DNA from 3 places in the Streptomyces sp. NPDC031210 genome. Region 2 is predicted to be linked to each of the others. Evidence: riboswitches for the same ligand, from Rfam matches in the RefSeq annotation. Region 2 holds a riboswitch; each other region holds the start of a gene.

Evidence for each region. Region 2 has a riboswitch for cyclic di-AMP ahead of ACZ45Z_RS31750 (M23 family metallopeptidase). Riboswitches for the same ligand answer to the same signal wherever they lie in the genome.
Region 1: it holds a riboswitch for cyclic di-AMP, as region 2 does, so the genes downstream of both, ACZ45Z_RS23655 (M23 family metallopeptidase) here and ACZ45Z_RS31750 (M23 family metallopeptidase) in region 2, are expected to answer to the same signal.
Region 3: it holds a riboswitch for cyclic di-AMP, as region 2 does, so the genes downstream of both, ACZ45Z_RS11820 (transglycosylase family protein) here and ACZ45Z_RS31750 (M23 family metallopeptidase) in region 2, are expected to answer to the same signal.

Annotation. Positions count from the first base shown of each region.
Region 1 is NZ_JBVIHH010000013.1:140,767-148,391, reverse strand. It holds gene ACZ45Z_RS23670 (DNA gyrase/topoisomerase IV subunit A) at 1-1,528, opposite strand, end outside; gene ACZ45Z_RS23665 (M16 family metallopeptidase) at 1,991-3,376, shown strand; gene ACZ45Z_RS23660 (M16 family metallopeptidase) at 3,424-4,800, shown strand; cyclic di-AMP (ydaO/yuaA leader) riboswitch at 5,043-5,199, shown strand; gene ACZ45Z_RS23655 (M23 family metallopeptidase) at 5,212-6,024, shown strand; gene ACZ45Z_RS23650 (GntR family transcriptional regulator) at 6,265-6,954, shown strand; gene ACZ45Z_RS23645 (HPr family phosphocarrier protein) at 7,387-7,625, opposite strand, start outside.
Region 2 is NZ_JBVIHH010000026.1:38,514-46,138, reverse strand. It holds gene ACZ45Z_RS31755 (aldo/keto reductase) at 1-431, opposite strand, end outside; gene ACZ45Z_RS31750 (M23 family metallopeptidase) at 667-1,812, opposite strand; cyclic di-AMP (ydaO/yuaA leader) riboswitch at 1,824-1,957, opposite strand; gene ACZ45Z_RS31745 (DUF2332 domain-containing protein) at 2,425-3,651, shown strand; gene ACZ45Z_RS31740 (PP2C family protein-serine/threonine phosphatase) at 3,728-4,867, opposite strand; gene ACZ45Z_RS31735 (excalibur calcium-binding domain-containing protein) at 5,223-5,858, opposite strand; tRNA gene ACZ45Z_RS31730 (tRNA-Lys) at 6,235-6,307, opposite strand; gene ACZ45Z_RS31725 (DEAD/DEAH box helicase) at 6,540-7,625, opposite strand, start outside.
Region 3 is NZ_JBVIHH010000005.1:97,333-104,957, reverse strand. It holds gene ACZ45Z_RS11840 (SurA N-terminal domain-containing protein) at 1-546, shown strand, start outside; gene ACZ45Z_RS11835 (nucleoside triphosphate pyrophosphohydrolase) at 634-1,710, shown strand; gene ACZ45Z_RS11830 (cytochrome P450 family protein) at 1,767-3,116, shown strand; gene ACZ45Z_RS11825 (transglycosylase family protein) at 3,378-4,337, shown strand; cyclic di-AMP (ydaO/yuaA leader) riboswitch at 4,598-4,767, shown strand; gene ACZ45Z_RS11820 (transglycosylase family protein) at 4,775-5,425, shown strand; gene eno (phosphopyruvate hydratase) at 5,680-7,026, shown strand; gene ACZ45Z_RS11810 (FtsB family cell division protein) at 7,213-7,625, shown strand, end outside.

The sequences.
Region 1 (7,625 bases), on a different contig from region 2:
GCACCGAGGCGAGGGAGGTGCCCGCCGACTCCAGCAGCACCGTGCGCCGTTCCGTGCCGTACTTCTTCGCGACGGCGGCCAGCTCCCCGGAGACGAGCTTGCGCAGCTCCGTGTCCGACTCCAGGATCCGGGTCAGCTCCTCGATCTCCGAGCGCAGCCGGTCACGCTCCGACTCCAGCTCGATACGGTCGAACTTGGTCAGGCGGCGCAGCGGGGTGTCGAGGATGTACTGCGTCTGGATGTCGCTCAGGGAGAAGCGTTCGATCAGCCGCTCCTTGGCCTGCGCGCTGTTCTCGCTGGAGCGGATCAGCCGGATGACCTCGTCGATGTCAACGAGGGCCGTCAGCAGCCCCTCGACCAGGTGGAGACGGTCGCGCCGCTTGCCGCGGCGGAACTCGCTGCGCCGGCGCACCACGTTGAAGCGGTGGTCGACGTAGACCTCCAGGAGTTCCTTCAGGCCCAGCGTCAGCGGCTGGCCGTCCACCAGCGCGACGTTGTTGATACCGAAGGACTCCTCCATCGGCGTGAGCTTGTAGAGCTGCTCCAGGACGGCTTCGGGGTTGAAGCCGTTCTTGATCTCGATCACCAGCCGCAGGCCGTGTTCGCGGTCGGTGAGGTCCTTGACGTCCGCGATGCCCTGCAGCCGCTTCGCGCCGACCAGGTCCTTGATCTTGGAGATGACCTTCTCCGGGCCCACGGTGAAGGGGAGTTCGGTGACGACCAGGCCCTTGCGGCGGGCGGTGACGTTCTCCACCGCGACGGTCGCGCGGATCTTGAACGTGCCGCGCCCCTTCTCGTACGCGTCCCGTACGCCGCCCAGGCCCACGATGCGCCCGCCGGTCGGCAGGTCCGGGCCCGGCACGAAGCGCATCAGCGTTTCGAGGTCGGCGTTGGGGTGCTTGATCAGGTGGCGGGCGGCGGCGATCACCTCGCCGAGGTTGTGCGGCGGCATGTTCGTCGCCATGCCGACCGCGATACCGGAGGCGCCGTTGACGAGGAGATTCGGATACGCGGCGGGCAGGGCGACCGGCTCCTGCTCCTGGCCGTCGTAGTTCGGGGTGAAGTCGACGGTGTCCTCGTCGATGGACTCCGTCATCAGGGACGTCGCGGACGCCATCCGGCACTCGGTGTACCGCATCGCCGCGGGCGGGTCGTCGTTGCCGAGCGAGCCGAAGTTGCCGTGGCCGTCCACCAGCGGCAGCCGCATCGAGAACGGCTGCGCCATGCGCACCAGCGCGTCGTAGATCGACGCGTCGCCGTGCGGGTGGAGCTTGCCCATGACCTCGCCCACGACGCGGGCGCACTTGACGTAGCCACGCTCGGGCCGCAGGCCCATTTCGTTCATTTGGTACAGGATGCGGCGGTGCACGGGCTTGAGGCCGTCGCGGGCGTCCGGCAGGGCGCGGGAGTAGATGACCGAATACGCGTACTCGAGGAAGGAACCCTGCATCTCGTCGACGACGTCGATGTCGAGGATCCTCTCCTCGAAGTCGTCCGGCGGCGGGGTCTTCGTGCTGCGGCGGGCCATCGCGGCTGCGGCTCCTTCTGCTGCGTCTACTGCCGATGTGTGATCAAGCAGATGTGGGATCACGCCGGGGCTGGACCAACTGGCGTGATCGGCCGGTTGATCGACCGGCCTGATCAGCCGGTGTACCACCCGGCGTGGTCAACCGATGTGATCAGCCGGTGGCATCGACCGGTGAGTCTGCCCGAGTCTGACGCCCACCATTGTGGACCGCCCCACTGACAACGCCGACCGCGACTCCCCCTTCGACCGCGCCGCGACCGTGCGCGGCCGCCGCCCGCGACCGCGCATGCTCTTCACAGGCGAGCGCGCGCACCCCTCTTACGCGACGACGCGCACCCCTCTTGAGCGACGATGCGCGGCCCTCTTACGGGGCGGCTCGATCGGGAACTTCGCCAGATGCCGACGCGCTTGCATACAGTGACAGAACTTCCTCGCAAGCGGATCGAAGGGACGTACATGCCCATGGGTCACACGGCCACAGAACAAGCCGGCTCCGGCGGCCTGACAGCGACCGAACACCGGCTGGCCAATGGCCTGCGCGTGGTGCTCTCCGAAGACCACCTGACCCCCGTCGCCGCGGTCTGCCTGTGGTACGACGTCGGTTCCCGCCACGAGGTCAAGGGCCGTACGGGCCTGGCTCACCTCTTCGAGCACCTGATGTTCCAGGGTTCCGCCCAGGTCAAGGGCAACGGCCACTTCGAGCTCGTCCAGGGCGCCGGCGGCTCGCTGAACGGCACCACGAGCTTCGAGCGCACCAACTACTTCGAGACCATGCCGGCCCATGAGCTGGAGCTCGCGCTCTGGCTGGAGGCGGACCGGATGGGCTCGCTGCTCACCGCGCTCGACGACGAGTCCCTGGAGAACCAGCGTGACGTCGTCAAGAACGAGCGCCGCCAGCGCTACGACAACGTGCCCTACGGCACGGCCTTCGAGCGGCTGACGGCCATGGCCTACCCGGAGGGCCACCCCTACCACCACACCCCCATCGGGTCGATGGCCGATCTGGACGCGGCTTCCTTGGAGGACGCGCGGGCGTTCTTCCGTACGTACTACGCGCCCAACAACGCCGTCCTGTCGATCGTCGGGGACATCGACGCCGAGCAGACGCTGGCCTGGGTGGAGAAGTACTTCGGGTCGATCCCCTCGCACGACGGCAAGCAGCCGCCGCGCGACGGGTCGCTGCCCGAGATCATCGGCGGCGAGCTGCGCGAGGTCGTCGAGGAGGACGTCCCCTCGCGCGCCCTGATGGCGGCCTACCGGCTGCCGCACGACGGCACCCGTGAGGCGGACGCCGCGGATCTGGCGCTGACCGTCCTGGGCGGCGGCGAGTCCTCGCGCCTCTACAACCGTCTGGTACGCCGCGACCGCAGCGCCGTCGCGGCCGGTTTCGGCCTGCTGCGGCTGGCCGGCGCGCCGTCGCTCGGCTGGCTGGACGTCAAGACGTCCGGCGGCGTCGAGGTCCCGGACATCGAGCGGGCGGTCGACGAGGAACTGGCCCGCTTCGCCGCCGAGGGGCCCACCCCGGAGGAGATGGAGCGCGCGCAGGCCCAGTTGGAGCGCGAGTGGCTGGACCGCCTGGCGACGGTCAGCGGCCGCGCCGACGAACTGTGCCGCTTCGCCGTCCTGTTCGGCGATCCGCAGCTCGCGCTGAGCGCCGTCCAGCGCGTCCTGGAGATCACCCCGCAGGAGGTGCAGGCCGTGGCCAAGGCGCGGCTGCGCCCCGACAACCGCGCGGTGCTCGTCTACGAGCCGACCGAGGCCACCGATCCGTCCCAGTCGTCCGAGGCTGCCGAGCCGGCTGAGTCCGCCGCGTCCGCCGGCATCAAGGAAGAGGAGGCGGCCCAGTGAGCGATGCCACGACCCGCGCAGAGTCCGCCACGAGCAACGGTTCGGTCATGAGCAGCATGGAATTCCACCCGCGCCCCCAGGGCGGCGCCCCCAAGCCGTGGGCCTTCCCGGCCCCCGACCGCAGCCAACTGGCCAACGGGCTCACCCTCCTGACCAGCCATCGCCCCGGCCAGCAGGTCGTCGCCGTCGAGATCAACCTCGTCGCTCCCCTGGAGGCCGAGCCGGCGGGCCTGGACGGCGTCGCCACGATCATGGCGCGCGCCCTGTCCGAGGGCACCGGAAAGCATGACGCCGAGGAGTTCGCCGCCGAGCTGGAGCGCTGCGGCGCCACCTTGGACGCGCACGCCGACCACCCCGGCCTGCGCGTCTCTCTGGAGGTGCCGGCGTCCCGGCTGGCCCGCGCGCTGGGCCTGCTCGCCGACGCGCTGCGCACCCCCGCCTTCCCCGACAGCGAGGTCGAGCGGCTGGTGCGCAACCGCCTCGACGAGATCCCGCACGAGCTCGCCAACCCCGCCCGGCGCGCCGCGATGGCCCTGTCCAAGGAGCTGTTCCCGGCCACCTCCCGCATGTCCCGGCCCCGCCAGGGCACGGAGGAGACCGTCCAGCGCATCGACGCGGCGGCCGTCCGCGCCTTCTACGACGCCCATGTGCGCCCGGCGACGGCCACCGCCGTCATCGTCGGCGACTTCACCGGCGTCGACCTGGACGCGGCGCTCGCCGACACCCTCGGCGCGTGGACGGGCTCCACCGCCGAGCCGGTGAAGGCCACGCCGATCACCGCCGACGACACCGGCCGGGTGGTGATCGTCGACCGCCCCGGCGCGGTCCAGACGCAACTGCTCATCGGCCGCATCGGCGCCGACCGGCACGACCGCGTCTGGCCGGCGCAGGTGCTCGGCACGTACTGCCTGGGCGGGACGCTCACCTCCCGCCTGGACCGCGTGCTGCGCGAGGAGAAGGGCTACACCTACGGGGTGCGCGCCTTCGGGCAGGTGCTGCGCTCGACCCCCGACGGCAGCGGTGCCGCGATGCTCGCCATCAGCGGCTCGGTGGACACCGCCTCCACCGGCCCGGCGCTGGAGGACCTGTGGCAGGTGCTGCGCACCCTGGCGGCCGAGGGGCTCACGGACGCCGAGCGTGACGTCGCCGTGCAGAACCTCGTCGGCGTCGCGCCGCTGAAGTACGAGACCGCGGCGGCCGTCGCGGGCACGCTCGCCGACCAGGTGGAGCAGCACCTCCCGGACGACTTCCAGGCGCAGTTGTACGCCCGGCTGGTCGAGACCGGCACGGTCGAGGCGACCGCGGCGGCGGTCAGCGCCTTCCCCGTGGACCGGCTGGTGACGGTCCTGGTGGGCGACGCGGCACAGATCGCCGAGCCCGTCAAGGCGCTGGGTATCGGCGAAGTGACGGTCGTCGGCGGCTGACTCGCCGAGGCGGTGCGCGGGCGGCTCGGCCGCCCTCCTGAACCGCTGGTCATAGTGTGACAAAAGGGATCCCGTGGCGTTCGCGCGCCACGGGATCCCCTTTATGTCCGGATTGCTGTGGATGGTTGCGTGGTGCCCCTGTGGCGTGCGGCACAAAGAGCCGGTTCTGTTTGCCGATTGAAAGATGTCCCGTTTAGCGTCAGTCCGGCTGTTCGTCAGAAGTACGCCGCAACCGCGGCACCGGGCAGTCATCGCCGAGTCCCCGTACGGCGCGAGCCAGGGGAGCCGGGGACCCACACGTCCCTTGGGGTGAATCGGGCCTCTCTTTGGAGGAGCCCGTAGGAGACCTTCCTGCTCCGAACCCGTCAGCTAACCCGGTAGGCGAGAAGGAAGGAAAGGACAAGCCAGCACATGGCGTTCACCCGTGCCACCGGGAAGCATCGTCGTGCGAGCCGCACCGCTCGCGCGACCCGCAACATCGCCGGCATAGCCACCCTCGCCGCCACCGGCGTCGTCGCCTCCGTCGCCTCGCCGGCGCTGGCCGCCACGGACGAGGCGCGCATCAGCGACACCGGCCTGCGACAGGCCGTCGTGCTCGGTGACGAGCTCGCCAACCGCATCGAGGCGCAGGCCGACGCGCAGCAGGCCGCCGCCGAAGCCGCCGCCGCGAAGGCGAAGGCCGAGGCCGAGGCCAGGCAGCTCGCCGAGCAGGCCAAGCAGCGCGCCGAGGAGGCCAAGAAGAAGGCCGAGGCCAGGGCCAAGGCCGAGCGTGAGGCCAAGGAGCGGGCCGCCCGCGAGGCCGAGCGCAAGCGCCTCAACGCCTTCGCCTCCCCGATCGAGGGCTCCTACGTCTCCACCGCCTACAAGGCGTCGAGCGGCCTGTGGTCCTCCGGCAGCCACACCGGCATCGACTTCCACGCCGCCTCCGGCACGTCCGTCCGCGCCGTCGGCGCGGGCACCGTGGTCGAGGCCGGCTGGGGCGGCGCGTACGGCAACAACGTCGTGATCAAGATGAACGACGGTACGTACACGCAGTACGGCCACCTGTCGTCCCTCGGCGTCTCGGTCGGCCAGACCGTCACCCCGGGCCAGCAGGTCGGCCTGTCCGGCGCCACCGGCAACGTCACCGGCCCGCACCTGCACTTCGAGGCCCGCACCGGCCCGGACTACGGCTCGGACATCGACCCGGTCGCGTACCTGCGCGGGCACGGCGTCAACGTCTGACCCACCGCTTTCCCCGAAGCCCCGGCCCACCCGGCCGGGGCTTCGGCGTTTCCCGGCCGGAGCCCGACCGGCGAAGCCCGCACCATGAGGGGTTTGCCCTCACCCTCCCGCGTACGCCGTTGGCCAAAAAATATCCATGAATACCCGGTCCCTGTCGGAAAAGCCGTCCCGGTCGAATAGAGTCACGGAAAAGTCGCCGATCGGCGGCGTTTCCAGGGGATTACGGCGGAGGCACGGACAATGCGAGGCCATATTTCCGCGCATGCGGTGTGCACGGCGATTCGCGACGACATTGTCTCCGGTGCGCTCGCGCCGGGGAGCCGGCTGATCGAGGACATCCTGGCGGCCCGCTACGGCGTCTCCAGGGTGCCGGTGCGCGAGGCGCTGCGCACCTTGCAGTCGGAGGGGTTCGTCACCACGCGCCACCACGCGGGCGCCTGCGTCGCCGAACCGACCGAGCAGGAAGCCGCCGATCTCCTCGACATCCGCGCCCTGTTGGAGCCGCTGGGCGCCGCCCGCGCGGCGACCCGCCGCAGCGCGGCCCACCTCAAGGTGCTGCGCGGCCTCGTACGGCTCGGGCGCGAGCGGGCCCGCCACGGCCACCCGGCCGACCTGCGCCAACTGGACGGCTGGTTCCACGAAACGCTCGCCCAGGCGGCCGGCAGCCCCAGCCTCACGGCGCTGCTCACCCAACTGCGGCGGAAGATCGAGTGGATGTACGTCGTCGAACTCCCGGCCCGTGTCGCCGAGTCGTGGGAGGAACACGGCGCGGTGCTCGACGCCGTGGCCAGGGGTGACGCGGACCGGGCCCGCGCCCTGATGGCCGCTCACATCGAACGCGCCCTGCCGGTCCACCGGCTGCGGCGGCCCGCCGGGACCCAGGTGAGCGTTTCGAAACAGCCCGTCAACACCGCGCGCGTCCGGCATTAACAATCGCCCCGTATACAAAGAAGGGCTCGGCAGGGTTCGGGTGGAGGGGCGGCATGGTCCGCCGCTATTCGACCCGGTGCCGTCTCGCCATGCGGGGTAATTCGCCATTCCGCGCGGGAGAGGGATATTGGGCGGGCCGCCTATTCGGCTTTCCCGCCGACCCCGCCCGCCCGACGTTCCGCCGTGCGCGCTTCGACTTTGACGCGTCCGGGAGAGATTCCGCTATTCCATGACGGCGAGGCTCGGCATTTCCGTATGCGGAAATCCCGCCGGGTGCCGGTAACGCGCGTTCCGCGCCCTCTCGTCCGTTCCGCCGCCGCCCTCTTCCTCGCCCCCGCCTCCCGACACGCGAAACGGCCCCGCGGCGGCAACCGGAGTGCGGTCGCCGCGGCGGGGCCGTGAGCGCGGGAGCCCAGGGGGTCCCGTACGGACTCAGACGGTCTCGGGCAGCTCGTCGAGGCCCTCGGCGACGAGCTTGGCCAGGCGGTCGAGCGCGACCTCGGCGCCCTCGGCGTCGGAGGCCAGCACGATCTCCTCGCCACCCTGGGCGCCGAGGCCCAGGACCGCGAGCATGGAGGCCGCGTTGACCGGGTTGCCCTCGGCCTTGGCGATCGTCATCGGGACGCCGGCCGCGGTGGCCGCACGGACGAAGATCGAGGCGGGGCGGGCGT
Region 2 (7,625 bases):
ACGAGGTCGTCGAGGGCGGTGAGGAACTCCCCGACCTCGACCGACTCGTCGTCGTAGTGGGTGTAGTAGAGGTCGATGTAGTCGGTGCGCAGGCGGGTGAGGGACTCGTCGACCGCTCCCTTGAGGGTGGCGGCGGACAGGCCCTTGTAGTCCGGGTGGGCGCCGGCCTTGGTGGCGATGACGACGTCGTCACGGTTGCCGCGCGCCGTCAGCCAGTTGCCGATGACGGTTTCGGACTCGCCGCCCTTGTTGCCCGGCACCCAGGCCGAGTAGACGTCGGCGGTGTCGATGAAGTTGCCGCCCCCCGCCACGTACGCGTCGAGCACGGCGAAGGACTCGGCCTCGTCCGCCGTCCAGCCGAAGACGTTGCCGCCGAGGGAGAGGGGGGAGACGGAGAGCGAGCCGAGGGTCTTGTGTGTCGCGGTGGTCATGTGTTGCTGCAGCGTTGTGGGGGTGGGGAGTTATTCCGCGAGGGTGGTCCGTGGGGGTGGCGGGCTGACGGGGCGTCGGGCGATTGCGGAGGCCAGGTGGGACGCCGGGCTGACGCAGCCCCGGTGGGCATCGAGCTGACGGGCCAACCGCGTCCGACTGACAGAGCAGCCGGGCATCAGCCTGACGGGCCGGCCAGCCATCGGATGACGAGGCGGCCGGCCATCGGCCGACCCCTCAGACGCTCACCCCGTGCTCGCGCAGCCAAGGCATCGGGTCGATCGGGTCGCCGGCGCCCGGGCGGACCTCCAGGTGGAGGTGGGGGCCGGTGACGTTGCCGGTGGCGCCGACGCGGGCGATGATGTCGCCGGTGTTGACCTTGCCGGAGGTCTTCAGCATCGAGGACAGGTGGCAGAACCAGAGTTCGGTGCCGTCGTCGAGGGTGAGGACGATGCGGTAGCCGTACGAGCCGGCCCAGCCCGCCTGGGTGATGGTGCCGGAGTGCACGGCCTTGACGGGAGTGCCGGTCGGGGCGGCGAAGTCCTGGCCGGTGTGGTCCGCGGCCCAGCGGTCGCCGGCCTGGCCGAAGCTGGCCGTGAGGGTGTAGGAGGTGACGGGCGAGACGAAGTTCCGCGCCAGTTCGGCGAGGCGCTCGGCCTCCGCCTTGCGGCGTGCCGCCTCCTCGGCCTCGCGCTTGGCCTCCGCCTCCGCCGCCTTCTTGGCGGCCGCGGCCTTCTCGGCCGCCTTCTGGCTCTCGGACGCTGCCTGCTCGGCCTGTTTGACGGCGGCGGCTTCGGCGGCGTCGCGCGCTTCGCGCTCGGCGGCGCCCCGCTGCGCGTCGGCCTGCTGGAGGATGCGGTTGCGCAGGGCCTCGCCCGCGTCCTTGCCCTGGGCCGCCAGAGGGGCCGTGGCGGCGGTGGCCGGGGCGGCCGCGGAGGCGGAGTCGGCGTCCGGGTCGGATATGAGGTCGCCTATGCCGGGGAGGGACTTGGCGTCCGGAAGCTTCGCCGCGAGGTCGCCGGCCATGCCGCCGATGTCGGGCATCGAGATCGGTACCGGCGGCCGGCCCTCGGCCGTGGCGATCCCGCCCGCGCCGACGGCCGCGATGACGCCGACGCCCAGGACCGTGCCGCTGCGGGCGAGTCCGCCGCCGCGCTGCTTGGCCACCCGGTGCTTGCCGCGGACGGGACGGACGGATTCCTCGGTGGGATTCCACTCTTCCCAGGGGCCGTCGCCGTCCCGGTCGGCGGCGTCGAATCCGAAGCTGTGACCGCGGCCCTCGACGGGGCCTCCGTCGAAGGGGCTTCGCTCATCGTCGAAGCGGCTTCGCTCGGCGGGGTCGTAGGCGGACGGAGCCTCGGAGGCAGACCTGTTGGACGCCACGGGGGCGCACTCCTTTCCTTCCTTCTCGCCTACCGGGTTAGCTGACGGGTTCGGAGCAGGAAGGTCTCCTACGGGCGCCTCTGGCGGGAGGCGTCCGATTCACCCCAAGGGGATGGTTCCCCGGTTCCCTCGGCGCGGCTCGTGCGATCCGGTCCCCGTACGTCCGGGAGATTCGGCGCGGTCCGGTCATTTCGGCGCGGCTCGGCTACGCGGCGATGCGTCGCGGTGATGCGTCGCGGTGTGGCCTCACGGTGGTGCGTGCCGAGGTGCGGAATGACCGGGGTGGCGTGAAGTCCTGGGCGGGCGGGGGCTGGAGTGCGTGAAGTGCGCTTACGGGATTCGGCGTCGGCCGCGCGGTGCCGCCTCTTGCGACGGCTGGGACGACCGCGCTGCGTTATCGGACAGTAATAGAGGTGGCAGTCGATTTCCAAGCGTTCCAGCGAATCCGTACGTGCTCCGTACGAGCTTTGGCGAGGACTTTTTCACCCACCGAGGGCGCAAACCGGGCGAGTTGACCGACGGCCTTCAAACGATCTTCCGGCGATTGTGCGCCAGTTGTTATGCGGAGGGGTGCACGGCAATTACGCAGCGTGAGAGCAGTAACGTCGGAACATGGTCGTCAACGTCGCCAACGCCTTCCACAACGCGCAGACAGTGGCGGATCGGTACCGGGAATTCGCCTGGCAGCAGGCGCGCGGGCAGTCCGACGCGCACGAAGAGCTGACGTTCCGGATCAGCCAGGACACGGAGTTCTGCGAACTGCTCGCCGGCTCGCTGCCCGCCGGCAACAAGCGCCAGCCGAACCTCCTCCTCGGCGCCGTCCGCTATCTCGACGGCCCGCACGCCGAACAGGGCCCGCGCGGGGAGGCGGCGTACGGGCGGTGGCGCGAGTGGACGATCCGGCACTGGGACGAGGTCCGCTCGGTGATCATCCGCCGCTCCACCCAGACCAACGAGCCGGCCCGCTGCGCCACGCTGCTGCCGCTGCTCGCCGGCCTGCCGCAGCCGCTCGCCCTGCTGGAGGTCGGCACGTCGGCCGGGCTGTGCCTGCACCCGGACCGCTACCGGTACCGGTATCTGCCGGAGCGGGCCGCCCGTGGTGCGGAGGGCGCCGACGAGGACTTCTGGGCACCACTGGGGCAGGGGGTGGTCGAGGTGGGCGCTCCCGACAGTCCGGTGACCTTCGAGTGCCGGACGTCGGAGAGCCGGACGTACGGCTGCCGTACGTCCGAGCGCCATACGCCGGAAAGCCCGGCAGACGAGATCCCCACGCCCGAGAACCCTCCCGCCGAGTGGCCGCTGCCCGAGATCGTCTGGCGCGCCGGCATCGATCTCCATCCGCTCGACCCGGTCGCCGACCCCGACGACCTCCGCTGGCTACGGGCCCTGGTCTGGCCGGGCCAGGACGGCCGCACGGAGCGGCTGTCGGCCGCCATCGAGGCGGTACGGGCGGCGCCGCGCCCGCGGATCGTGCGCGGCGATCTGCTGGACGAGCTGCCCGCGCTGGCCGCTGAGGCCCCGGCGGACGCCACGCTCGTCATCTTCCACAGCGCCGTACTGACCTACCTCCCGCTCGCCCGCCGCGAGGAGTTCGCCGCCCTCGTCCGGTCGCTGCTCGCCGAGCGGAACGGTCCCGGGCACTGGATCTCCAACGAGCACCACACCGTCCTGCCCTGGATCACCGCGCCGGCGCACCACCTCCCACGCCCGCAGGACGCCCATCTGCTGACCCTCGCCCTGGACGAGCGCCCGGTCGCGCTCACCGGCCCGCACGGCCAGAGCCTGCGCCGACTGGTAGGGGACGGGGGGCGCGCACCCGAGGCTGACACACGCGCCTGAGGCGAAGGAGGGCACGTCACAAGCCCGTTTCCGAGCGCCCCCTCCCCCGCGTTCTCTCCCCCCTGCTCCCTTCCCTCTACGCCCCCAACGGCCGCCGCACCGCCAGCAAGGCCATGTCATCCGCCTGCGCACCGCCCGTATGCCGGGAGACCTCCTCGATGAGCGTGTCCAGGAGGATGCCGGGCGCCGGGAAGCGGCGGCCGCGCAGTTGGGCCGACGGGTCGTAGAACCGGCCGGCTGCGTCCCGGGCCTCGGTCACCCCGTCGGTGAACAGCAGCAGCAACGAGCCGGCCGGGAAGAACGTCTCGTCCGCCCGGTCCGGCCACCCGGCCACCCCGCTCATCCCCAGCGGCAGCGCCGGCTCCGCGGGAACCAGTTCGCACAGGCCGCCATCCGGGGAGAGCAGCAGCGGCGGCGGATGGCCGCGGTTGAGGACGCGGAGGACGGAAGGCTCCCGGGCCGGGATTTCCGCCAGGACGGCCGTGGTGAATCCCTCGAACTGGTCGAGTCCCGCGCGCCGCCCGCCCTCCCGTTGCAGCGCCCGTTCCAGCCGGCCGGCCACCGCCTCCAGTGTGGCCTCCTGTTCCGCCGCCTCCCGGAAGGCGCCGACGACGACCACCGCGGCCTCGACGGCCTCCAGCCCCTTGCCCCGTACGTCGCCGACGATCATCCGTACGCCGTGCGGAGTGTCCTGGATCGCGTAGAGGTCCCCGCCGATGCGGGCGTCCACCCGCGCGCCCACGTAGCGCGCGGCCACCGCCAGGCCGCCGACCCGGTCGGGTGGCAGGGGGAGCACGGCGCGCTGAGCGGCCTCCGAGACGTCCCGTACGGACGCCAGCTTGGCGTCACTCCTGCGGACGACCCGATTGATACCGAGCGCCAGGACGGCGACGACGATGACGGTCAGCGCCTCGGTGACCGACTCGTTGGCGTTCCGCGAACCGTGGTAGATCGTGACGGCCATCTCGCCGGCGATGGCGGTCACGGCGACGGCCGCGGTGCCGGTCAGGGAGTAGAGGGGAGCCGCGACGAGGGGGGCGGCGGAGAAGAACGGCGAGGCGGTGTAGCGGGCGGGAGTGCTGGCGTCGAAAACGAGGCCGCCGACGATCAGGACGAACGGCAACCAGCACACCAGGCGACGGCCGAGCGGCGACATCCGGGCACCGCGCGCACGCCGCTCCCTCTCGCCCGTACGGCCACCACCGCCTCGAAGCATCCGCACCGGCCGCCTCTTCTCCTCCCGCCCGTACGCCCTCGCCGTACGCCCTCGCCCGTACGCGGTCGCCCATAACGCGGTCGCCCGTACGCCCTCGCCCCGTACGCACTCGACTTCCCAAGGCTTTCGGTTACGGCGCCGGGCGGCGAGTCCGTGGGGGCCGGATGGGTCACGGGCGGGGAGGGCGGGCGGAGTCACCTCGGCGAGGACGGCCGGGGGCGCCCCGGCGAGGTCGGCCCAGGGGCACGTCCGCGGCCGGGCGACCGCGCACATCAGGCCGCCGAGCGCAGAACACCCTCAAGAATGCCCACCCCCACGGGACTTGAGGACCGACCCCCTCCTCCTACTCGTCCTCCTACTCGTCACAACCGATGCCGTCATTGTCGGCATCCAGGTTGTGGGGGTCGTCAGGACCGACGATCACGGGCCCGGAGAGGTCCTTGCAGTCCAGGTCGGGGGTGCCGGCCGGGGGCCCCGGCGGGTACGGCCCCGCGGTCGGGCCCGGCTCCGTCGGCGTGGGGGTCGTCACCAGCCGTATGTCGGCTCCGGTGATGGCCCCGGCCCGCACCGTGTACGTGCCCTCGAAGGACCGCACGGTCCCGTCCGTCTGGAGGGCGTCGAGGGTGACCGTCACCGTGCCACCGGTGACGTCGAGCACCTGCACCACGTCCAGGACCGTGTCGGCGAATTCCGCGCGGAAGGACGAGAAAGTGCCGCCGAGGTTCTTGCCGCCGAGGTCCCAGGCGCGTCGGTAGTCGTGCGCGTTGATGGCGTCGAAGTAGGCCTCGACGGTGGAACGCGCGTCGAGAGTCGGGCTCGCCGTCGGCTGCGGCGGGACGGAAGGCGGCGGGGCCGGCGGCTTCGAGGGAACGGCAGGCTTCGAGGGAACGGCGGGCTTCGACGGTACGGCGGGCTTCGACGGCGCGGGGGCGGACGGTGACCCCGGGGAAGACCGCGGCTCCGAGGGCGGCGCGGTCCGGGTCGTGGTCACGGTCGCACCGCCTCCCGCCGGCCGGCTCTCGTCCCCGGAACCACAGGCGCTGACCCCCGCCAACGCCACCGTGCCCGCCAGAAGAAGGGCGGAGCCTGCGGAAAGAATGCGCCCCATGGACATCACCTCGACGGTGGTACGCGGGTAATTCCAGTCTGCGCCGCACACCGCGAGGACGCCCGTGGATCACCGGTCCCGAACACAGCGCCCCGGCCGCCCAAGCACCCGGGGGAACATCACCGCTGTTCAAACCCGGGAGACCGATGCCCAAAGACCGGGAGCCGGCCCCGCCGGAAACGCCACAGCGCCCCGACCGGCCTGAGCCGATGGGAGCGCTGTTCAGCAGATCAGAGGAGGTCTCCTCGACCAACTGCGGTGGGCCATCAGGGGCTCGAACCCTGAACCAATGGATTAAAAGTCCACTGCTCTGCCAATTGAGCTAATGGCCCGCACCGAGCAGCATAGCCCGACCATGTGCCGCAGCCCGAAGCCATTAGACATCGGCGGGCTCGGCGGGGCGTTCCCGGGGGCCGCGTCCGCCGCGCTCGCGGGCGCGTGGGGTGTCCGGCGGCGACCGCCCGGGGTGCCGGAGGTCGCCCAACGCGCAGGGCCCGTACGGCACTTGCGTGACGTACGGGCCCTGCGGCGCATACCTAGGCGCTTATGAGGCGCTCGGCCGGATCAGCCGTTGCGCTTCCAGCGCGGCTTGTCGTCGCGGCGGCCGAAGGAGCCGGTCGCGGTGCCGGAGCCGGAGCCGCGGTGGTCGTCACGACGGGCGTAGGGGCGGTCGCCGCCACCGGAGCGGTAGCCACCGGAAGCGGGGCGGCCGCCGGAGCGGTCGTCGCGGTTGAACGGGCGGTCGCCGCCACCGGAGCGGTAGCCACCGGAGGCCGGGCGGCCGGTGGAGCGGTCGTCGCGGTTGAACGGGCGGGCCGGACGGTCGCCGCGGTCGCGGTTGAAACCGCCGCCGGTGGGACGGTCGTCACGACGGTCGCGGTTGAAGCCACCACCGGAACGGTCATCGCGACGGTCGCGGTTGAAACCGCCACCCGAGCGGTCATCGCGACGGTCACGGTTGAAACCGCCACCGGTCGGACGGTCGTCACGACGGTCACGGTTGAAGCCACCACCGGAACGGTCATCGCGACGGTCGCGGTTGAAACCGCCACCGGTCGGACGGTCGTCACGACGGTCACGGTTGAAACCGCCACCCGAGCGGTCGTCACGGCGGTCACGGTCGAAGGAACGGCCACCACCGGAACGGTCGTCGCGACGGTCGCGGTTGAAACCGCCACCGGTCGGACGGTCGTCACGGCGGTCGCGCCGCTCGAAGTTGCCCCGCTCGTCACGGCGCTCGTAGGAGGAGCGACGCGGCGCCTCGTCCGACACGGCCTGGGCCGGGACGGTCGCCTCGGGCGCCTCGGCGGCGGCCTCGGTGATCGCGGCCGCGGCGGCAAGCGCCTCGGCCGGGTCCTCGCCGCGCTCGCGGGCGGCGCGGGCGGTCAGCCGGTCCGCCTCCTCGCGCAGCTCGGTGGCGCGACGCTGGAGACGCTCCAGCTCACGGGTCAGCTCGGTCACCTCGCGCTCCGCCTGCTTGGCGGAGTTGTTGGCCGACTCGGCCTGCACCTCGGTGAGCGAACGCGCGCCGGTGATCCGGGCCACGTCGTCGTCGAAGGCGCCGGCGCCGCCGACGATGTGACGCGAGGCGTCCACGCCCGCGTCCTCCATCAGGCGGAAGATCTGGCGGCGCTGGTGCGGCAGCGACAG
Region 3 (7,625 bases), on a different contig from region 2:
GGTGCCGCCGCCGTCGTGGACGGCAAGCGGATCACCGTCTCCGAGCTCCAGGCGAAGGTGCGCCAGGTGCGCGAGGCGCAGGCCGAGGCACCCCAGGGCGGTCAGCTCATCAGCGGCACCGGCCGGCTGAGCCTGGCCACCCTCAACGGCCTGATCTTCGACGAGGTGCTGGCCCGCGGCGCGAAGGACGCGGGAGTGACGGTCACCCGCCGCCAGATCCAGAAGTGGCGCGCGAAGGCCGAGAAGCGCGCGGGCGGCGCCGAACGGCTGAAGGCGATGTGGCTCCAGCAGGCCGTCGCGCCCGACGAGATCGACACCATGGCCCGCAACCAACTGCTGCTCGACGGCCTCGCCGAGAGCCTCGGCGCGGACCGCTCGCAGCCCGAGGGCCAGCGGCAGCTCGCCGAGGCGCTGTCCAAGACCTCCCGGAAGCTGGGCATCGACGTCAACCCGCGGTTCGGCAAGTGGGACGACAAGCAGGTCATCCTCGGCGAGACCAAGGACCCGTGGATCACCACCGAGCCGGCGTCCCGCCAGCGGATCTGAGACCGCCGGCCGCACGGCGGACCCGAGGGTTCGACCGGTGACCGGCCGGCACCGGGCGCCCTCGGCGCGGTGCGTTACGTTCAATGGGTGAACGCTGACGCCTCCCCCGCCGACCCCGGCGCCGCCGACCGCCCCGAGAGCGGCGGCACCGGACGCCTGGTCCTGCTCACCACCAGCCACCGGGTCGCCCCCGGCCTGCTGTCCTGGCCCGCCTGGCAGACGCTGCGCACCGCCGCCCGGGTGCTGTGCGCCGACCCCCGCCATCCGCAGCTTCCCTATCTGCGGGAGGCCGGCATCGAGGTGACGGAGGCCGCCCCCGACGCCCGCGAACTGGTCGACTACTGCCGGGCCGGGGCCCGTACCGCCGTCGTCCTGACCTCCGCCGACGGCGAGAGCGCGCTGACCGACGGCCTGGCCCGGCTGGCCGGCTCCGGCCGCGAGTCCATGCCCGACCTGGAACTGCTCCCCGGCTCCTACGACCTGCCCGGCGCCCGGCTGCTCGACCTCGTCCAGATCATGGACGAGATCCGCGCCGCCTGCCCCTGGAGCAGCATCCGTACCCACCGCGACCTCGCCAAATACGGCATCGAGGAGGCGTACGAGCTGGTCGAGGCCATCGAGGAGGGCGACCGCGCGGCGCTGCGCGAGGAGCTGGGCGACGTCCTCCTCCAGGTCGTCTTCCACGCCCGCATCGCGCAGGAGGACCCCGACGAGCCGTTCTCCCTCGACGATGTCGCGGCCGGGCTCGTCGAGAAGCTGATCCACCGCCATCCGCACGTCTTCGGCGACGAGACCGCCCACACCCCCGAGGACGTCAAGGCGCACTGGCTGCGGACGAAGGCGGCGGAGAAGCGCCGCGAGTCGGTGACGGAGGGCATTCCGCTCGGGCAGCCCGCCCTCGCCCTCGCCGGCAAGCTCGCCTCCCGCGCCCGTACGGCCGGGATCGAGGCGGTCCCGGCGGGCGAGGGCGTCGGCTACGAGCTGCTGGCGCTGGCCGTCCGCGCGGAGGCGGCCGGCACCGACCCGGAGACCGCGCTGCGCGCCGCGGCCCGCACCTACCGCGACGCGATCCGCGCGGCGGAGGGACTGCCCCCGGCCGGCCGTCAGGACGCGCGGCCCGATGAGGCGGAGGAGGAGGCGGACTCCGAACCGTTCGGGGACTGACCCGCGCGCGGCCGCCCGGCGCGGGGCCGGCGCACCACCGGGGTTACGGTCGAAACGTGCACCCCACGCCCGACACCACCCCCGCCGACGCGCCCGCGCCCGCCCCCGCCGGCTGCCCCGCCGCGGGCGCCGCCGCGCCCGCCCCCGAGCTCTTCACCTGGGAGTTCGCCGCCGACCCCTACCCCGCGTACGCCTGGCTGCGCACGCACACACCGGTCGTCAAGACGGTGCTGCCCAGCGGCGTCGAGGCGTGGCTGGTGACCCGCTACGCCGACGCGCGGCAGGCGCTGGCCGACGCCCGGCTGTCGAAGAATCCGGTGCACCACAGCGAGTCGGCGCACGGCAAGGGCAAGGTCGGCATCCCGGGGGAGCGCAGCGCGAACCTGATGACGCATCTGCTCAACATCGATCCGCCCGACCACACCCGGCTGCGGCGGCTGGTGGCGAAGGCGTTCACCCCGCGCCGGGTCGCCGAGTTCGCGCCCCGCGTCCAGCGGCTGACCGACGACCTGATCGACGGCTTCGCCAAGACCGGCGAGGCGGACCTCATCCACGACTTCGCCTTCCCGCTGCCCATCTACGCGATCTGCGAGCTGCTGGGCGTGCCGCGCGAGGACCAGGACGACTTCCGGGACTGGGCGGGCATGATGATCCGCCACGGCGGCGGACCGCGCGGCGGAGTCGCCCGTTCCGTGAAGAAGATGCGCGGCTATCTCGCCGAGCTGATCCACCGCAAGCGCGAGAGTCTCGGCGACCGGGCGGAGCCGGGCGAGGACCTGATCTCCGCCCTGATCCGGGCCTCCGACCACGGCGAGCACCTCAGCGAGAACGAAGCCGCCGCGATGTGTTTCGTGCTGCTTTTCGCCGGTTTCGAAACCACGGTCAACTTGATCGGAAACGGCGTCTACGCGCTCCTGCGGCACCCCGCGCAGCGGGCGTCGCTCCAGGAGTCGGTGCGGCGCGGGGAACGCGATCTGCTCGCCACCGGCGTCGAGGAACTCCTGCGCTTCGACGGGCCGGTCGAGCTGGCGACCTGGCGGTTCGCGACGGTGGACCTGACGCTGGGCGGGCAGCGGATCGCCGCGGGCGAGCCGGTCCTGGTGGTGCTGGCCGCCGCCGACCGCGACCCCGAGCGGTTCGACGCGCCGGACGTCCTCGACCTCACCCGGCGCGACAACCAGCATCTGGGGTACGGGCACGGCATCCACTACTGCCTGGGTGCGCCGCTGGCCCGACTCGAAGGCCAGACGGCTCTGGCGACGCTGCTGACCCGACTGCCGGACATCCGGCTTGCGGCGAATCCCGATGATTTGCGCTGGCGCGGCGGGCTCATCATGCGCGGACTTCGTTCCCTGCCGGTGGAGTTCACGCCCGAGAACGGTGCCCCGGACACGGACGGTAATTGACGGATCGTCACGCGTGTGACCTTTACGTGATCTCCGCTACACCGACTTGTGACTCCCCGTGACCCCGGCTACCTTTCCTCCGACCGACAGGCTTCACTCGATCGGCCGAAGCGGGAGAGTGGCGAACCGGTGTAACGGTGCGTCGCCTTCCGCCTGCCGATCGGACAATTCAACCGCCGCGCGAAAGGCAACCGCATGCGTTCCGGGAACGGCCGACACAGGCGCCCCCGTCAGGCACCGGCCATCTTTGTCACGGCGGGAGTGACCGGCGCGGGCATCGCCCTGCCGCTGTTCGCCGCCAGTGGCGCACAGGCCGCCGACACCGCGACCTGGGACCGGGTCGCGCAGTGCGAGAGCGGCGGGGTCTGGAGCGCCGCCTCGGGCAACGGCTTCTACGGCGGCCTCCAGCTCACCCAGGAGATGTGGGACGAGCACGGCGGCACCTCGTACGCCTCGCGTCCCGACCTCGCCAGCCGCGCCCAGCAGATCGCCGTCGCCGAGACCATCCTCGACGACCGCGGCCCGGACGCCTGGCCGAGCTGCGCGGTGAACGCCGGCCTGACCGACGACGGCCGCGCGCCGGGCGTCGACCCGGGCGGCACGCCCAGCCCGCTGCCCGACCCGTCGGACACCACCGGATCCTCCGACCCGCTGGACCCCGCCGACCCGCTGGACCCCTCCGGCTCCGCCGAGGAGCCCGACGCGTCGGACACCTCCGGATCCGACCGGTCCACCGGCGACGAGCCGACGCCCTCGCCGTCGGCGCCCGACGCCTCCGACCCGGCGGCCCCGGGCGACGAGGACGACGCGTCCCCCTCGGCCGACCCGACCGGCGGGGCCGGTGACGACCGCGACGCGGAGGACCGGACCGGCGACGGCCGTGACGCGCCCCGGGAGGACGCCGGGGCGGAGCCCGGCGCCGACCCGTCGCCCGCCAAGGGCAAGCACCGCGGCGGCGCGGACGCCGGCGAGGACGCCGCGGACACGGACGACGCGGGCAGGTCCTCGGGCCGGCACGCCTCACGCGGCGACGAGGCCGGACGTACCGGCCCGGCGGCCGACGGCGACTACACCGTCCGGCCGGGTGACTCCCTGTCAGCCATCGCCCGGGCTCATGAGCTGCCCGGCGGCTGGCCCGCGCTCTACGACCGCAACGAGGACGTCGTCGGCGCCGACGCGGATCTGATCCGCCCTGGTCAGCGGCTCGATCTGGGGAACTGACAAGGCCAGTTAGCGCCGTTCGCCCCGTTTGGCGAAAGTGAGACAAGGCTCTCGTCACGGGGGTGCGGCGCCCGGCCGGCCCGCCGTCGGCGCAAGCCGCCCGACCTGCGGAGATAGGCCCCTCTGGTGATCAAAAACGGTCAACTTGGTTCAGAACGTGGGGTTTGAACACCAAGGGGGTTCCTGCTTACGGTCGGGACCGCTCGCCAAAGCGAGCCCTTCGATCACACGCCGAATCCTGCCGGTGGTCGGAGGCAGTCGACGCGCAAGCGCCGAAGGCGGGAGCGGGGGACCCAAGGTAAGCGCCGGCCCCACCCGCGAAAGCGGGCCGACCGGCTTGGGGTGAAGCCATGTGTGATCCACACGCGGCCGGGCAACTCACATGGCCCGAACCCGACAGCTCACCTCGCAGGCGTCGGTGAGGAAACGAACGAACCATGCTGAACAACAAGGGCAAGCACCGCCGTGCGTCCAAGGCCGTCCGCGTCGCCACCCTGGCCGGCGTCGCCGGTGCCGCCGTGGCCGTCCCGCTGATGGGCGCCTCCTCCGCCTCCGCCGCGTCCGTCGCCACCTGGGACGCCGTCGCCCAGTGCGAGTCCGGCGGCAACTGGTCGATCAACACCGGCAACGGCTACTACGGCGGCCTGCAGTTCTCGAACTCGAGCTGGGCCGCCGCCGGTGGCACCCAGTACGCGCCGCGCGCCGACCTGGCCACCAAGAGCCAGCAGATCGCCGCCGCCGAGAAGCTGCTCGCCCTCCAGGGCCCGGGCGCCTGGTCCTGCGCCGGCGCCGGCAACCTGACCGCCGGTGGCCCCGCCGCCGATGTCGACACCTCCGGCGACACCGCCAAGACCGAGTCCGCGCCGCAGCAGAAGCAGGCGCCGGCCAAGCCCGAGCCCAAGAAGGCCCCGGCCCCCGCCCCGGAGAAGTCGAACGGCTCCGGCAACTACACCGTCAAGGCCGGCGACACCCTCGCCAAGATCGCCAAGGCGCACGGCAAGAACTGGAAGTCGGTCTACGCGGACAACAAGTCCGTCATCGGCGGCAACCCGAACCTGATCTTCCCGGGCCAGCAGTTCAGCGTCTGAGCCGCACCCCTCACCGGGGCCCCGGGGATCACCACGAGTCCCTCAGACCGCCCCGCCCGGCGCGCCGTCCCCCAGCGCGCCGCGGCGGGGCTTCTGCGTCCCGCCCCGCCCCGCCCCGGCCCCCGAGCCGCCGCGGGCCCGCGACCAGCTCCGTAACGCGGTATTCCCCGCTCGGCGAACAATGCCCCGATACCTGCCGTGAACTGCGCCTTTGGGCCTCTTTTCGTCCCACTGAGCGGGCCGAGGGCGAACGGATGCGCCCCGGCCCGTTAGGCTCGTGCTGCAGAACTCCAGACACCCATGAAGGAGACAACGTGCCGTCCATCGACGTCGTCGTAGCCCGCGAAATTCTCGACTCGCGAGGTAATCCCACGGTCGAGGTCGAGGTCGGCCTCGACGACGGCAGCACGGGCCGTGCCGCCGTCCCGTCCGGTGCCTCGACCGGCGCCTTCGAGGCCATCGAGCTCCGTGACGGCGACCCGAGCCGCTACATGGGCAAGGGCGTGGAGAAGGCCGTCCTGGCCGTCATCGAGCAGATCGGCCCGGAGCTCGTCGGCTACGACGCGACCGAGCAGCGCCTGATCGACCAGGCGATGTTCGACCTGGACGCCACGGACAACAAGGGCTCCCTCGGCGCCAACGCCATCCTCGGCGTCTCCCTCGCCGTCGCGCACGCCGCCTCCGAGGCCAGCGACCTGCCGCTGTTCCGCTACCTCGGTGGCCCGAACGCGCACGTCCTGCCCGTCCCGATGATGAACATCCTGAACGGCGGCTCGCACGCCGACTCCAACGTGGACATCCAGGAGTTCATGATCGCCCCGATCGGCGCGGAGTCCTTCTCCGAGGCCCTGCGCTGGGGCGCCGAGGTCTACCACACCCTCAAGAAGGTCCTCAAGGAGCGCAACCTCTCCACCGGACTGGGCGACGAGGGCGGCTTCGCCCCGAACCTCGGCTCCAACCGCGAGGCCCTCGACCTCATCCTCGAAGCCATCAAGCAGGCCGGTTACACCCCCGGCCAGGACATCGCGCTCGCGCTGGACGTCGCCGCCTCCGAGTTCTACAAGGACGGCGCCTACCAGTTCGAGGGCAAGGACCGCTCGGCCGCCGAGATGACGGAGTACTACGAGGGTCTCGTCGCCGACTACCCCCTCGTCTCCATCGAGGACCCGCTGTTCGAGGACGACTGGGCCGGCTGGAAGGTCATCACCGAGAAGCTCGGCGCCAAGGTGCAGCTCGTCGGCGACGACCTGTTCGTCACCAACCCCGAGCGCCTGGCCCGCGGCATCGAGGAGAACTCCGCCAACGCGCTGCTGGTGAAGGTCAACCAGATCGGCTCGCTGACCGAGACCCTGGACGCCGTCGAGCTGGCCCAGCGCAACGGCTTCAAGTGCATGATGTCGCACCGCTCCGGTGAGACCGAGGACGTCACCATCGCCGACCTCGCCGTCGCCACCAACTGCGGCCAGATCAAGACCGGCGCCCCGGCCCGCTCCGAGCGCGTCGCCAAGTACAACCAGCTCCTGCGCATCGAGGAGATCCTCGACGACGCCGCCGTCTACGCCGGCCGCTCCGCCTTCCCGCGGTTCCGCACCGGCAACTGACTGATCAGCGGGCGCACAGGGGGTGACCCCCTGGCGCCCCGATCGACACGGCAAGGCTGAACGCCGGGCTCGGTCGTCCAGCCTTTTCGTGCGTCCCCGGCGACGGTCCCGTACCGTCGCCGGGGACGCACCTGGTTCACGACGCCGGTCGTCGCGGCAGGCGTCATGGCTGGAAGAGGAGGCGACGTGCCCGCGGACCGGTTCTCGACCGCGACCCGACTCAAGGCGCTCGGTGAGCAGGCCGCCGCCCGCGTCAACCGCGCCCGGCCGCCCCGCCGCAACCGCCTCACCGGCCGCGCCGCGCTGCTCGCCCTGGTGCTGTGCTCCCTGGTCGTCGCCCTCGCCTACCCGATACGGCAGTACGTCTCCCAGCGCTCGGACATCACCGACCAGCGCCGCGAGGCCCGCGAGGCCGCCCGGGAACTGGACCGGCTGCGCGACGAGAAGGCCCGCTGGCAGGACCCGGCGTACGTCCGCCAGCAGGCCCGCCGGCACCTGCACTACGTCATGCCGGGCGAGACCGGTTTCATCGTCCAGGACGGCTCCGGTGGCGAGGCCCTGAACACGGTGCAAAAGGGTCCCGCCGCGACGCAGCGCCC